DNA from 2 places in the Stutzerimonas sp. FeSN7 genome. Region 2 is predicted to be linked to the other one. Evidence: predicted binding sites of a transcription regulator. Region 2 holds the regulator's gene; the other holds the start of a gene.
The links. Region 2 encodes FliA, which starts transcription of late flagellar genes. Its sites were predicted from a motif close to CTAAAGTTTNNNNNNNNNNNGCCGNTAA; they were not measured.

Region 1 (7,867 bases), 1.1 Mb from region 2:
CAGAGCCTGGAGCGCAGCTTCAAGAGCCTGCTGCCGGAGAACTGCCGGGTCGTTAACAACGACGCACTGATGATCGAGAACCGTGAAATCCGCGCGGTGAAGACCGGCAACGACGTGGCCTGGTTCGAGTTCCGCGAGCTCTGCGACGGGCCGCGCAGCCAGAATGACTACATCGAGCTGGGCAAGATATTCGGTGCCATCCTGCTGGCCAACGTCGAGCAGATGAACGTCACCAAGGACGACATGGCGCGCCGTTTCATCAACCTGGTGGACGAGTTCTACGACCGCAACGTCAAGCTCATCATTTCCGCCGAAGTGGAACTGAAGGACCTCTACACCGGAGGTCGTCTGGAGTTCGAATTCCAGCGGACCCTGAGCCGGCTGCTGGAGATGCAGTCCCACGAGTACCTGGCGCGTCCGCACAAGCCCTGACCGTGAGCCGGTCGCGAAGACCTGTTCTTCGCGGCCGGGGTCGCCCGCACGATTACTGCGCTGATTTCGGAGCGGTCTCCCTGCCAGGCCGCGCGCTGCAATCGGCAGCCCGCTTCAGCACGCATGGCTTTTCCGTGTTTGCCCTAGGATGCCGGCCGATACTTCTGCCGATAGTGGTTCGGCGATAGCTCCGTGTGCTGGCGGAACAGGCGGGCAAAGAAGCTGGCATCGTCGTAGCCCACTTCGTAGCTGATCGTCTTGATGCTCTTGCCGGTAGTGGCGAGCAGGCTCTTGGCCGTCTCGATGCGCAGGCGTTGCAGATAGTGCAGCGGCTTGTCGCCGGTGGCGGCCTGAAAGCGCCGCATGAAGTTGCGGATGCTCATGCCGTGCTGGCGAGCGACGTCCTCGAAGCGGAATTTCTCTGCGTAGTTGGCCTCAAGCCATTCCTGGATCTGCAGGATGCGGGTATCCAGATGCAGCTTCTGCCCGCCGAAGCCCAGTCGGCCCGGGCTATAGCTGCGCTGCAGTTCGAACAGCACATCGCGCGCCATGCCTTGGGCGACATGGGCGCCGCAGAAGCGCTCGATCAGGTACATGTACAGGTCGCAGGCCGAGGTCGTGCCGCCGGCGCAGTAGAGGTTGTCGCTGTCGGTGAGGTGCTTGTCGGCGCTGAATTGGACCCCGGGAAAGCGCTCGGCGAACTCCCCGGCGAAGCGCCAGTGGGTGGTCGCCTCGCGGCCTTCCAGCAACCCGGCCTGGGCCATCCAGAAAGCTCCGGTGGCTTCGCCGCAGATGACGCTGCCGGCGGCATGGCGTTCGCGTAGCCAGGGGGCGACTTGCGGGTAGCGCGCGCAGAGCGCGTCGAAATCGCCCCAGAACGCCGGCAGGATCAGCATGTCGGCATTGTCCAGCGCGCCATCCACGGCAATGCTGGTTCCGCTGAAGGTGCTCACCGCACCGCCGTCCGGGCTGACCAGGCGGGTTTCGAATGCCGGTTTGAGGTCAAGGCCGAGCTGGCGGCCGTAGCGCAGGCTAGCCATATGGAAAAAGTCCTTGGCCTGCATGAGCGTCGAGGCGAAAACCCCTTCGGTGGCCAATATGCTGACGCGCTGGATCGAGGCGAGATGGGTCATACGATTCTAATTATTGTGGGATTTCAGGGTAAATCAGCCGTGCGGCGGCTGGAGCGTCCTATTTTTCCAGGGCAAAGTCCAGTACGAACTCAGCGCGTCGCGTTGAACGGCGTGGGCGGTGCGGCGTCGAATCGTTGATGCAGAGGAGCGAAACATGAGCCAGATCAGTCACTATCCCGCTGCCCCGTTCGGCGACTGGGATGGCAGTCCTGCCGCGGCACGAGCGATGCAGCTGACGCTGGCTGCGCAGGTGCGGCTGCAGGACGATTTCCCAGCGCTGCGCCTGATCGCCGGGGTGGATGTCGGCTTCGAGGACGGCGGCACCGTCACCCGGGCGGCAGCGGTGCTGCTGGATGCCGATACCCTGGAACTGGTGGGCAGCAGCCTGGCGCGAATCCCCACCAACATGCCGTACGTGCCCGGCCTGTTATCGTTTCGCGAGCTGCCGGCCGTGCTGCAGGCGCTGGCGGAACTGCCGGCAATTCCTGACCTGATATTCTCCGACGGCCACGGCATCGCCCACCCGCGGCGCCTGGGCATCGCTGCGCATCTGGGCGTGGTGACCGGCCTGCCCACCATTGGCGTGGCGAAGAAGCTACTCACCGGCGAGCATGACGAACTTGACCTGCAGCGCGGTGCCCGGGTGGCGCTGCGCGACAAGAAGACCGGCGAGGTGATCGGCTGTGTGCTGCGTAGCAAGGACAAGGTGCGGCCGTTGATCATCTCGCCGGGCAACCGGGTCAGCATCGCCACGGCGCTGGAGCTGGTCATGCGCTACGTGACCCGCTACCGCCTGCCGGAACCGACGCGCCTGGCCGACCGGCTCGCCTCGCGGCGCGAGGAGAAGGCAGCCAGTCGGCGGCTGGCCGCGCTCAGGTAAGAGCGGGACACATCAGGCCATACTGGCGCCGGACGCTGCGCTTGCAGCGGGTATCATGCAGGCGCTAGCCTGCTCGCCTGCCTTCAGCATGGGCCTTCCCACGATGCACCTGGATTCCGCCACCGGCTGGTGCCATGGCGTGCGCCACTGCCCCTCGCCGAACTTCAATCAGCGCCCGGCCGGCGAGATTTCCTTGCTGGTGATCCACAACATCAGCCTGCCGCCAGGCCAGTTCGGTACCGGCAGGGTTCAGCAGTTCTTTCAGAACTGCCTGCAGTGCGACGAGCATCCTTTCTTCGAAGAGATCGCCGGGCTGCAGGTCTCCGCACATTTTCTCATCGAGCGTGATGGCGCCATCACCCAGTTCGTCTCCTGTCTGGATCGGGCCTGGCATGCCGGTGTGTCCTGCTTCGACGGCCGCGAGGGCTGCAACGACTTTTCCATCGGTATCGAGCTGGAAGGCACCGACCACGAGCCGTTCAGCGAGGCGCAGTACCAGGCGCTGATCGAGCTTTGCCGGCTGCTGCAGTGTGCATATCCGGCGATCACGCCCGAGCGTGTATGCGGCCACAGCGACATCGCGCCGGGACGCAAGACCGATCCGGGGCCGGCCTTCGACTGGCTGCGCCTGCGGGCGGCCTCCATTACCTGCTGACGAAAGGAAGGGACGATGAGTTTTCTGGTGATCCTGCTCGTGCTGCTGGTGGACAAGTTCTCCGACTGGCGACCACGCCTGCAGCACGACGGCCCCTGGCTGACCAGGCTGCGTCAGGCCGAAGCCAATCCGCGCCTGCGGGATGCGCCCTGGCTGACGCTGCTGCTGTTGGTCGTGTTGCCGGTGGTGCTGCTCGGTTTGCTGCTAGAGGTCCTGGAGCCGCTGGCCTATGGCTGGCTGGCCCTGCCGGTGCACTTGCTGGTACTGCTCTACAGCCTCGGGCGCGGTCACGCCAAGGCCGAGCTCGGCGCCTTCCGTGATGCCTGGCGGCGCGGCGACGAAGAAGCCGCGGCACTGGCTGCCGAGCGCGATGCCGGCCTGCGCGAGAATGACCCGGCCAGCCTGATGCACGCGGTGCAGACGCGACTGTTGTGGAAGAGCTACGAAGGCTTCTTTGCCGTGATCTTCTGGTATCTGCTGCTCGGACCGATGGCGGCTCTGGCTTATCGGCTGCTGGCGTTGTGCGTCGAGCACGCCCAGCAAGACGGGCTGCGCGAACGCGCCGAGCAGTTGCGACATGCGTTCGACTGGCTGCCGGTGCGTCTGCTGCTGGGGAGCTTCGCCCTGGTCGGCAATTTCGTCGCGGTCAACCGCGCGCTGCTGCACGAGCTGCTGAGCTGGGACGTGTCGGCCCGGCGCCTGCTGGCCGACGCCGGGCCCCTTGCCGCCGACCTGCCCGCTGCGATCGACGGCGAAGCCGGCATCGCTCGCCTCGACGGCCTGGCGGCGTTGCTGGTACGCACCCGCGTGCTGTGGTACGCGGTGATCGCGGTGCTGACGCTGCTGGCCTAGTTTGCGTAAACCTGGCCCGCACAGCGGGCACAGGCCCCTCGCTTGGCGTTGACTGACGCATTTCTGAATACGCCGCCATACGGCCGCTGTATGGCGCAAACCGGCTCGCAACGCTGCAGAGCTCAGGCTAGACGCTTCGCAGCTCGGGCGACCGCTGGTCGTTGGCGAGCCATCAGTTAGCCATTACCTTAAGTTACAAATTCCGCTACCGATATCCCGTATAACCCGGGCAGATGCCACTCTCTGACGAGCCCTGCTGCGCGCTGCAATTGCGTGCAAGCCCATACCAATAAGATTTGGGAGACGTCGTGTGAATAGCCTGTTGTATCCCGCGATCGCGTTCATGAACCGCCTGAGCTTCGGCATGAAGTTCAGTCTGGTCAGCGTCCTGTTCTTCGTTCCCATGCTGCTGAGCAATTACTACCTGGTGCGCGAGTCGTACCGGGCCTTCGTCGGCACGCGAACGGAGCTGCAGAGTCTGGAACTGCTCGGTTCGACCCTGCAGGTACGGCGCAGCATGGAGGACTGGAAGGACCTGGTGCGCATCGAGTCGATCATCGGCCAGACCGGCAACGTCGAGGCTCTGGGCACCCGCCTGAGCCGTATCGAGGCCGAGCTGTCGGCGCAATTGCAGGCCCTCGCCCCGGTCAGCGATGCGCCCGAGCAGGTGGCGGAATTCAATGCCCGGCGCGACGAGCTGGTGGCCGGCCTGCGGGCGGCTCAGGCCGAGCAGTCGCTGCAGTCCAAGGCGGCGATGGCCGAGACGCTGCTGGGTCAGTCGCAGGTGATGATCAAACTCGTGGCCGGGCAATCCGGGCTCAGCCAAGACCTCGAGCGCGAGGTTCGGCTGCTGGCCGAACTGCTGACGTCCGTCACGCCGGCCATCAGCGCCTCGCTCGGCCAGGGACGCGCGGTAGGCTCCTACACCTTTGGCCAGGGGTACCTGAACTCTGATGCCAGCAACACGCTGGACAACCTCGTGCTGGAGCTGGAGAAGCTGCAGGTGCAGTACGCCGCGCAGTTGCAGGACGCGCTGGCGGCCAGCGAGGCCGCGCGGCGGCGTCTGGATGCGCTGGCGAGCGCCAGCCGCGAGTCGCTGCAGGTGAGCAGCGACATCCTGCAGGACGAGGTGATCATGGCCGATGCGCTGGATCGTCCCTGGGAACAGTTCTACGAGCGCATCAGCGCGCAGATGGCCAAGACCTACGAGCTGAACGATGGCGTCCTCGACTTTCTTGCCGTGGAACTCGGCGAGCGGCTGGAGCAGAAGCGCCTGCTGATGACCCTGCTGCTTTCCGCGCTGGCCGTGGTGCTCTGCCTGGTGGCCTATCTCTATGCGGGGTTCTACGCCTCGACGCGGGCATCGCTGCGTAGCCTGGGGGAAATCATGGGCAAGGTTGCCGATGGCGATCTGACCGTGCGTTTCCAGGTCCGCAGCCGCGACGAGCTGGGCGAGCTGGGCCAGGTGTTCAACACCACCGTGGCGCAGGTTCGCGAACTGATCGAGCGGGTCGGCCAGACCGTCGCCGAGGTGGAGCGCCAGGCCGGACGGGTGGAGAGCGTTTCCGGCGAAAGCAACCAGACGGTGTCCGAGCAACGCGGCCAGATCGAGCAGGTGGCCACTGCCATGAACGAGATGTCGGCCACCGCCCAGGCGGTCGCCACCAGCGCCGAAGCCGCGGTGGGCAGCGCTCAGAGCGTCAACGAAGAAACCGTCAACGGCCGTGCCCTGGTGGTCGCGCAGGTGGGCGGGATTCAGCGCCTGGCCAGCGAGATCGAGCAGTCGGTCACCGTGATCAACCAGCTCGCCGGTGACAGCCAGGCGATCAGCCAGGTGCTGGACGTGATCAAGACCATCGCCGAACAGACCAACCTGCTGGCCCTCAACGCGGCCATCGAGGCGGCCCGCGCCGGCGAGCAGGGACGCGGTTTCGCGGTCGTGGCCGACGAGGTGCGCGGACTGGCACAGCGCACGCAGAAATCCACGGCGGAAATCGAGCAGATGATCGCGCGCCTGCAGAACGGCGTCGGCGCGGCGGTCAAGACCATGCATGCCAGCCATGCGCTGGCCGAAGACACCGTCGGCCAGTCGGCGCAGGTGGAGCAGGCGCTGGAGCACATCCTCGATGCGGTCGGCCTGATCGTCGATCAGAACCAGCAGATCGCCGCAGCCGCGGAGCAGCAGACGGCGGTGGCTCACGATATCGATCGCAACATCGTCGCCATCAACGAGGCCGGCCAGCGCACCGCCGAGGGCGCCGGCCACACCGAGCAGGCGAGTCGGGAGCTGACCCAGCTGGTCGGGCACCTGCAGCAGCTGATCGCCGCCTTCCGCGTCTGACGGGGCGGCTCAGCGCCAGCCGAACAGTTCGCAGCTGTTGCGATAGCTGGCCGCCGCCAGCGCGTGCGCGTCGATGCCCTTGAGGTCGGCCAGGCGTCGGCAGATTTCCGGCAGCAGCTCGGGGCTGTTGCGTTCGCCGGCATGGCCGGCGGGTGGAATGTCCGGCGCGTCGGTTTCCAGCACGATGGCCTCCAACGGCAATTGCCGCAGTACTCGATGCATCCGCTGCGCCTGGGGCCAGGTGCCGGCGCCGCCGAGACCGAGCCTGAATCCGAGGCGCAGATACTCGCGCGCTTCCTCCCAGCTGCCGCTGAAGGCGTGGATGACGCCGCTACGCTCGAGCTTGTAACGCTTGAGCGTGGCGATCATCGGCGCATGGGCGCGGCGCACGTGCAGCAGCACCGGCAGGGAGAAATCGGCCGCCAGCGCCAGCTGCGCCTCGAGCAACCGTTGCTGGCGCTCGATGTCCGGGTTGTCGATGTAGTAATCCAGGCCGATCTCGCCGACGGCGCAGAGCTTAGGCTCGCCGCGCAGACGCTCCAGCCAGTCGCGCAGCTGCTGCACGTGGGCGTCCTGGTGCTCCTCGAGAAACACCGGATGCAGGCCCAGCGCCGCATGCACCGAAGGTTCGTCACAGGCCAGCTGCCAGACCCGCTGCCAGTTGGCGGCATGCACCCCGAGCACCACGATGCGTTCGACACCGGCGTTCCGGGCGCGGGCGATTACCTGCGCCCGGTCATCGTCGAACATCTCGAAGTCGAGGTGGGTATGAGTGTCGATCAGCTGCACGAGGGCTCCATGCGGTCTGCGAGGGCGGGTGGGCAATGCTACCGGGACTTCAGCGGCTTTCCTCTTCGATCTGGATATCGCTCACGCCCAGTTCGCTCAAGCGGCTGGCTTCGCTGGGGTGCACCGGGTTCACCCAGGGTGCGTCGACCGCGGCACGCGGCTCGCGGACATGATGCAGCAGGATCTCCAGCTCGGCCTGTTCGAGACCGGGCATCTCGAACGAGCTGATCAGCAGCGAAGCGGGCTCGCCATTGATGCGGTAGTGGATGCGGTAACGCTTCAGTTCGGTCATGACGGCTTCCTGCGGTGGGCGGCACTGCAATATCCGACCGCTGAAACTCGCTCAGGCTCCCGGCTCGCCTTGCCCTTCCCGATCGAGCAGCCTGGCCTTGCGCGCCAGGCCCCAGCGGTAGCCGGTCAGCGCGTTCTGGCTGCCGACCACGCGGTGGCAGGGTACCAGCAGGCCGATCGGGTTGCTGGCGCAGGCACGCGCCACCGCCCGCGCGTGGCTGCCGAGGGTTGCCGCCAGCTCGCTGTAGCGGCGTGTCTCGCCGGCGGGAATCTGCTGCAGCGCCTGCCAGACGCGCTGCTGAAAGGCTGTGCCGCGCAGGTCGAGCGGCAGCTGGGTGGCGCGCTGCGGTTCTTCCAGCTGGCTGACGATCGCCTGCAGCCAGTCGCCCAGCCCGGCCTGATCGCGGTGCAGGTCGGCGGCGGCGAAGCGCGAGCGCAGCTCCTGTTCCAGCGCGGCTTCGTCATCGCCGAACAGCAGGGCACAGATGCCCTTG
Region 2 (7,867 bases):
TCTCGGGGCGGCTGCCGCCGCTGGCGCCTACTGGATCTGGCATCGGCAGAAGCAGGCGGTCAAGAAGACCGAGCAGGAAGTGCAGAAGCAGCAGGAGATGTTGCCGGCCCAGCGCGCGGCCGAGACCAAGGAGCTTGGCTGGGACGATGTGACTCCGGTGGACATGGTCGGTCTGGAAGTGGGTTATCGCCTGATTCCGCTGGTGGATCGCAACCAGGGTGGCCAGCTGTTGGCGCGCATCAAGGGCGTTCGCAAGAAGCTTTCGCAGGATCTGGGTTTTCTCATGCCGTCGGTGCATATCCGCGACAACCTCGACCTGCTGCCCAACGCCTATCGACTGACGCTGATGGGGGTGAGCCTGGCCGAAGCCGAGGTCTACCCGGATCGCGAGCTGGCGATCAACCCGGGGCAGGTGTTCGGTCCGCTCAACGGTATCGCCGCCAGGGATCCGGCGTTCGGTCTGGAGGCTGTCTGGATCGAAGCGAGCCAGCGCGACCAGGCGCAGTCGCTCGGCTATACCGTGGTGGATGCGAGTACCGTCGTCGCCACGCACCTCAACCAGGTTCTGCACAAGCATGCCCATGAGCTGCTCGGGCATGAAGAGGTCCAGCAGCTGCTGCAGCTGCTGGCCAAGAGTTCGCCCAAGCTGGCCGAGGAGCTGGTGCCGGGCATGGTGTCGCTTTCGACGCTGCTCAAGGTGCTGCAGGCGCTGCTGCAGGAGCAGGTGCCGGTACGCGACATCCGCACCATCGCCGAGGCCATCGCTAACGTGGCCGCCAAGAGTCAAGATCCCGCCGCAATGGTGGCCGCGGTCCGTGTCGCGCTGTCGCGCGCAATCGTGCAAAACGTTGTGGGACTAGAGCCGGAGCTCCCTGTGATCACCCTCGAGCCCCGGTTGGAACAGATCTTGCTCAATAGCTTGCAGAAGGCCAATCAGGGCTCCGACGACGGCATTTTGCTCGAGCCCGGAATGGCCGAAAAGTTGCAACGGTCCCTGGTAGAAGCGGCACAGCGTCAAGAAATGCTCGGCAAGCCAGCGATTCTGCTGGTGGCCGGCCCGGTCAGGGCGATGCTGTCGCGATTTGCGCGTCTGGCGGTGCCGAACATCCATGTTCTGGCCTACCAGGAAATACCGGACAACAAGCAGGTCACCATCGTCTCGACGGTGGGTCAGAATTAACCGAGGGTGCAGGCCATGCAGGTCAAACGTTTCTTCGCCGCCGATATGCGCATCGCCATGAAAATGGTGCGTGACGAGCTGGGCGCCGATGCCGTGATCATCGGCAATCGCCGGGTCGCCGGCGGCGTCGAGCTGACGGCTGTCCTCGACTACCCGATGCAGTCCGCGCCGGCGGCAGCCAAGCCGAATGCTGCGCTGGAGGCCGAATTGCGCAAGACGCAGTCGCGCCTGGCCAGTGCCCATGCCGAGCTGAGTGCCGCACCCCGCGCGAAGATGCAGGATCGTCAACTGGTTGACGAGAAGCCAGCCGCTGCGGCGAGCAAGCCGCAACCTGCCGCGGTGGCCGAGCCGGCCGCTGCGGTGGACGCCCGCGCGATCGAGGCGATGTATTCGGAACTGCACGGGCTGCGCGAGCTGATCGAAGTGCAGCTCGGTTCGATCGCCTGGGGCCAGGAGCAGAGCCGCCGCCCGCAGCAGGCAGGCCTGTGGCGTCGCCTGCAGCGTCTGGGTCTGCCGGCGGAACTGTCGCGCAGCCTGCTGGACAAGGTCGCCGCCATCACTGATGCGCGTCAGGCCTGGCGGATGGTTCTGGCGCATCTGGCGCAGGCCATCAAGGTCAGCAAGAACGAGCCGCTGGAAGAGGGCGGGGTGATTGCCCTGGTCGGGCCCGCGGGCGTTGGCAAGACCACCACGCTGGCCAAGCTTGCCGCTCGCTATGTGCTGAAGTACGGCGCGCAGAGCATCGCTCTGGCGAGCATGGACAACTACCGCATCGGCGCCCAGGAGCAGCTCAAGACGCTTGGCCGCATCCTCGACGTACCGGTGCTGCAACTCGATCCGAGCGAGCCCCTGAGCAAGTCGCTGGCTTCGCTGGCGCGCAAGCGGGTGATCCTGATCGACACTGCCGGCCTGCCCGCCAGCGATCCGACGCTGCGCATGCAGCTGCAGGCGCTTTCGGACAAGGGTGTCAAATCGAAGAATTACCTGGTGCTGGCGGCAACCAGCCAGAGCCAGGTGCTCAAGGCGGCATGGCACAACTATCGTCGTTGCGGCCTGGCTGGCTGTATTCTGACCAAGTTGGATGAGGCGGGCAGCCTCGGTGATGTGCTCGGGCTCACAATCAGCCAGCACTTGCCGATAGCCTACCTCGCGGACGGCCCGCGCATTCCGGACGACCTGCATCTGCCGCGTAGCCATCAGCTGGTGAGCCGTGCGGTGAGTTTGCAATCCGGCGAGGAACCGAGCGAGGAAACCATGGCCGATATGTTCGCCGGGTTGTACAACGGTTCGTCACGGCGGGCTGGATGATGTGGCGACAGCGGTACCAGAATGAATCAGATGCGTGCCCTGCGTGCGCATCGCCGGCCGAAAGGCCCCAGCAAGGTATAGGCGTGTGAACATGGGTATGCATCCCGTACAGGTGATTGCGGTGACCGGCGGCAAGGGTGGCGTCGGCAAGACCAACGTGTCGGTCAATCTGGCGCTGGCCCTGGCCGATCTCGGTCGGCGCGTGGTGCTGCTCGACGCCGACCTCGGCTTGGCCAACGTCGACGTGCTGCTGGGTCTGACCAGCAAGCGCACCCTGGCCGATGTAATCGCCGGCGAGTGCGATCTGCGTGACGTGCTCATCCAGGGACCAGGTGGCATTCGCATCGTGCCGGCAGCGTCCGGTACCCAGAGCATGGTGCAACTGTCGTCCCTGCAGCACGCAGGGCTGATCCAGGCATTCAGCGAGATGGGCGACGAGATCGACGTGCTGATCATCGACACCGCGGCCGGTATCGGCGACTCGGTGGTCAGCTTCGTGCGCGCCGCGCAGGAGGTGCTGCTGGTGGTCACCGACGAGCCGACATCGATCACTGACGCCTATGCGCTGATCAAGCTGCTCAATCGTGACTACGGCATCAGCCGCTTCCGCGTGCTGGCCAACATGGCCCATGCGCCGCAAGAAGGTCGCAACCTGTTCGCCAAACTGACCAAGGTTACCGAACGGTTTCTCGATGTCGCATTGCAGTACGTCGGCGCCGTGCCTTACGACGAGGCCGTGCGCAAGGCGGTACAGAAACAGCGTGCGGTCTATGAAGCGTATCCGCGCTCGAAATGTGCACTAGCCTTCAAGGCGATCGCGCAGAAGGTCGATACCTGGCCGCTGCCGGCGACACCGCGGGGCCATCTCGAATTCTTCGTAGAGCGCCTCATCAGCCCCGCTTCACCCAGCCACGAATGACAGGTGCCGGATCCGCTATGTATTACAGCAAGGCTCAGGCAAAGGATGCGCAGTACCGCCTGATCGATCAGTACGCCCCGTTGGTCAAGCGAATCGCTTACCACCTGTTGGCGCGCCTGCCTGCCAGTGTGCAGGTGGACGATCTGATCCAGGCTGGAATGATCGGACTGCTGGAAGCAGCGAAGAAATACGACGCCGGCAAAGGTGCCAGTTTCGAAACCTACGCCGGTATCCGCATCCGCGGCACCATGCTCGACGAAGTTCGCAAGGGGGACTGGGCGCCGCGCTCGGTGCACCGCAACTCGCGCATGGTCAGCGAGGCGATCCGCGCCATCGAGGCGAAAACCGGGCGTGACGCTAAAGATCACGAGGTTGCGGCCGAACTTAAGCTTAGCCTCGACGAGTATTACGCCATTCTCGGCGACACGCTGGGCAGCCGCCTCTTCAGCTTTGACGATCTGCTGCAGGAAGGCGAGCACGGCGAACTGCAGGAAGACGCGAGCAGCACCCATCCGGAACCGTTTCGCGATCTGGAGGACGAGCGTTTCCAGCAGGCGCTGGCCGATGCCATCGGCAATCTGCCCGAACGCGAGAAGCTGGTGCTGTCGCTGTATTACGACGAAGAGTTGAACTTGAAGGAAATTGGTCAGGTGCTGGGAGTCAGCGAGTCGCGTGTGAGCCAGTTGCATAGCCAGTGTGCTGCGCGCTTGCGTGCACGCCTCGGCGAATGGCGCGCCAATTGACAATTGTTTGCGGTATGACGTGCTCGGTTTGCTGAGGCATTTTGGGACTTACGGAGGTCGACTTGGACAAGAACATGAAAATCCTCATCGTCGATGACTTCTCGACGATGAGACGAATCATCAAGAACCTCTTGCGTGATCTGGGGTTCACCAACACCGCCGAGGCGGACGACGGCACCACCGCACTGCCGATGCTGAAAAGCGGCAGCTTCGATTTCCTGGTCACCGACTGGAACATGCCGGGCATGAGCGGTATCGATCTGCTGCGCACAGTGCGCGCGGACGAGCGCCTCAAGCATCTGCCGGTACTGATGGTGACCGCCGAGGCGAAGCGCGATCAGATCATCGAAGCGGCCCAGGCCGGGGTCAATGGCTATGTGGTCAAACCCTTCACCGCCCAGGTGCTCAAGGAAAAGATCGAGAAGATCTTCGAGCGCGTCAACGGCTGAAGCAGTAACGCCGCGAGGGCACTATGACGCAAGCAGACCAAAGCCTGGCAGAGTTCGAAGCGACTCTGAAGGCCAACGCACCCCGCCTGATTGAAAGCCTGCAGCAAGGCCGCTTCGATGAAGCGACGCAGATGTTCAACGAGCTCAATCAGGTGCGCAACAACGGGCTCTATCAGGAAGTGGGCAAGCTCACGCGCGAGCTGCACAACGCCATCGTCAAGCTTGAGATGGATACCTGCGCCACGGGCGGCGACCCGTCACCGATCACCGATGCCACCGACCGTCTGTCCTACGTGGTGGAAATGACCGAGAAAGCCGCCAATCGCACCATGGACCTGGTCGAGGAATCGGCCCCGCTGGTGAACTATGTCAGCTACGAGGCCCAGAGCCTGACGGCCGATTGGCAGCGCTTCATGCGCCGTGACATGAATGCCGAGCAGTTCCGCGATCTGGTCAAGCGCATCGACCAGTACCTGCAGCGCAGCATGAACGATGGCAGCCAGCTTTCGCAGAATCTCAGCGAGATCATGCTGGCCCAGGACTTCCAGGATCTAACCGGCCAGGTGATCAAGCGGGTGACCCGACTGATCACCGAGCTTGAAAGCAACCTGCTCAATCTCGTCCTCATGGCGGGGCAGGTGGACCGCGTTGCCGGCATCCAGCACGACCGCGATGCCATGCGCGCCGAGCAAGAGAAGAAAAAACAAGAAAAAATGCCTTCCAACGGTGAAGGTCCGCAGATGCATGCCGATATGCGTGAAGACGTCGTTTCCGGCCAGGACGATGTCGATGATCTGCTTTCAAGCCTGGGCTTTTAGGGGAAGTGAATATGAGCTTCGACGCCGATGAAGAAATCCTCCAGGACTTCCTGGTAGAGGCCGGCGAGATTCTCGAACTATTGTCCGAGCAACTCGTGGAGCTGGAAAGCAGCCCCGATGACATGGCGTTGCTCAATGCGATTTTTCGCGGGTTCCACACGGTCAAGGGCGGTGCAGGCTTCCTTCAGCTTCATGAGCTGGTGGAGTGCTGCCATATCGCCGAAAACGTCTTCGACATCCTGCGCAAGGGTGAGCGTCGCGTCGATTCCGAACTGATGGATGTCGTTCTGCAGGCGCTGGACGCCGTGAACGAAATGTTCAGTCAGGTCCGCGAACGCGTCGAACCGACGCCAGCCTCACCCGAGCTGCTGGCTGCGCTTGCGCGCCTCGCCGAGCCCGCTTCCGCCGATGCGGCGCCAGTCGTTCCGGCTGCCCCGCAGGTGGTCGCCGAGCCTGAGGCCGAGCCCGCTGGCGCCGATAGCGAGTTCGAGCAGTTGCTCGACGCGATCCAGCCGGCTGCGAGCGAGACGGCTGCGAGCGAGGCCGAACACGGCCCCGTTACCGACGAGATCACCGACGACGAATTCGAGTCGCTGCTCGATCAGTTGCATGGCAAGGGCCAGTTCTCGGCACCGGCCAGCGCCGCAGCGCCTGCGGTACCTGTTGCGCCGGATGCAGCCGCTGCAAAGACCGGTGATGAAATCACCGATGAGGAATTCGAAGCGCTTCTCGACCAGCTGCACGGCAAGGGCAAGTTCGAGCCAGTCGGCTCGTCGGCCGAAGCGGCCGGCGCCGAGTCCGCCAAGGACAGTGCGCCCGCGGCGTCCGGCGACGAAATAACCGACGACGAGTTCGAAGCGCTGCTCGATCAGCTGCACGGCAAGGGCAAGTTCGAGCCGGCGGTCGCCGATGCGTCCCCGGCCGAGCCCGTTGCGGCAGCCCCGGCAAAGGCGGCACCCAAGGCGGAGCCCGCACGTGCCGCTGCGCCAGCCAAGCCGGCCGCGGCAGCGAGCAAGGCGGCCGCTCCGGCACCGGCCGCGGCGGACAAGGCTCCGGCCGAAGTCGAGACTACCGTGCGTGTCGATACCGCGCGCCTCGACGAGATCATGAACATGGTCGGCGAACTGGTGCTGGTCCGTAACCGCCTGGTGCGCCTGGGTTCCAATAGCGGCGACGAGGCGATGGCCAAGGCCGTTTCCAACCTCGACGTGGTCACCGCCGACCTGCAGAGCGCGGTGATGAAGACCCGCATGCAGCCGATCAAGAAAGTCTTCGGTCGCTTCCCGCGACTGGTTCGCGATCTGGCGCGCAGCCTGAAGAAAGAGATCAACCTGGAGCTGGTGGGCGAGGAAACCGACCTGGACAAGAACCTGGTCGAGGCCCTGGCCGATCCGCTGGTGCACCTGGTGCGCAACGCCGTCGACCACGGTATCGAGATGCCGGAGGAGCGCGAGGCCGCCGGCAAGCCGCGTACCGGTCGAGTGGTGCTGTCCGCCGAGCAGGAAGGCGACCATATCCTGCTGGTCATCAGTGATGACGGCAAGGGTATGGATGCCAACATCCTGCGTGCCAAGGCTGTGGAAAAGGGCATGCTGGAGAAGGATGCCGCAGACCGCCTGAGCGATCTGGAGTGCTACAACCTGATCTTCGCGCCGGGCTTTTCGACCAAGACCGAGATTTCCGACGTGTCCGGCCGCGGCGTCGGCATGGACGTGGTCAAGACCAAGATTTCCCAGCTCAACGGTACGGTCAACGTGTTCTCCACCAAGGGCCAGGGCTCGAAGGTGGTGATCAAGGTGCCGCTGACCCTGGCAATCATGCCGACGCTGATGGTGATGCTTGGCAACCAGGCGTTCGCCTTCCCGCTGGTCAACGTCAACGAGATCTTCCACCTGGACCTGTCGCGTACCAACGTCGTCGACGGTCAGGAAGTGGTGATCGTGCGCGACAAGGCGCTGCCGTTGTTCTACCTCAAGCGCTGGCTGGTCCATGACGCCGCTCAGGAAGAGCAGCGCGAAGGTCACGTGGTGATTCTCAGCGTCGGCAACCAGAGCATCGGCTTCGTCGTCGATCAGCTGGTCGGCCAGGAAGAGGTGGTTATCAAGCCACTGGGCAAGATGCTGCAGGGTACGCCCGGCATGTCCGGCGCGACCATCACCGGCGATGGCCGCATCGCTCTGATTCTCGATGTGCCCAGCATGCTCAAGCGGTACGCGCGCAGGGTTTGATTCGGTCAGGCAGCGCCGCCTGTGTGCGGCGCTGTCGCTAGGAGTGATGTATGGCAGTCAAGGTCCTGGTCGTCGACGATTCCGGTTTCTTTCGCCGGCGTGTCTCGGAAATCCTTTCCTCTGATCCCAATATCCAGGTCGTCGGCACCGCCACCAACGGGCGCGAGGCGATCGATCAGGTGCTGGCGCTGAAGCCGGACGTCATCACCATGGATTACGAGA

Region 1: the regulator FliA is predicted to act here: its motif matches at 4,140-4,167, upstream of P5703_RS02085 (methyl-accepting chemotaxis protein).

The regions. Positions count from the first base shown of each region.
Region 1 covers NZ_JARPMN010000001.1:463,941-471,807, forward strand. Annotated here, with positions in the region: gene zapE (cell division protein ZapE) at 1-432, shown strand, start outside; gene P5703_RS02065 (GlxA family transcriptional regulator) at 576-1,565, opposite strand; gene nfi (deoxyribonuclease V) at 1,720-2,445, shown strand; gene ampD (1,6-anhydro-N-acetylmuramyl-L-alanine amidase AmpD) at 2,549-3,100, shown strand; gene ampE (regulatory signaling modulator protein AmpE) at 3,116-3,952, shown strand; gene P5703_RS02085 (methyl-accepting chemotaxis protein) at 4,263-6,293, shown strand; gene P5703_RS02090 (TatD family hydrolase) at 6,303-7,082, opposite strand; gene P5703_RS02095 (hypothetical protein) at 7,132-7,374, opposite strand; gene ada (bifunctional DNA-binding transcriptional regulator/O6-methylguanine-DNA methyltransferase Ada) at 7,426-7,867, opposite strand, start outside.
Region 2 covers NZ_JARPMN010000001.1:1,524,216-1,532,082, forward strand. Annotated here, with positions in the region: gene flhA (flagellar biosynthesis protein FlhA) at 1-1,180, shown strand, start outside; gene flhF (flagellar biosynthesis GTPase FlhF) at 1,196-2,488, shown strand; gene fleN (flagellar synthesis regulator FleN) at 2,580-3,407, shown strand; gene fliA (RNA polymerase sigma factor FliA) at 3,425-4,150, shown strand; gene P5703_RS07140 (chemotaxis response regulator CheY) at 4,225-4,599, shown strand; gene P5703_RS07145 (protein phosphatase CheZ) at 4,623-5,417, shown strand; gene P5703_RS07150 (chemotaxis protein CheA) at 5,429-7,645, shown strand; gene P5703_RS07155 (protein-glutamate methylesterase/protein-glutamine glutaminase) at 7,696-7,867, shown strand, end outside.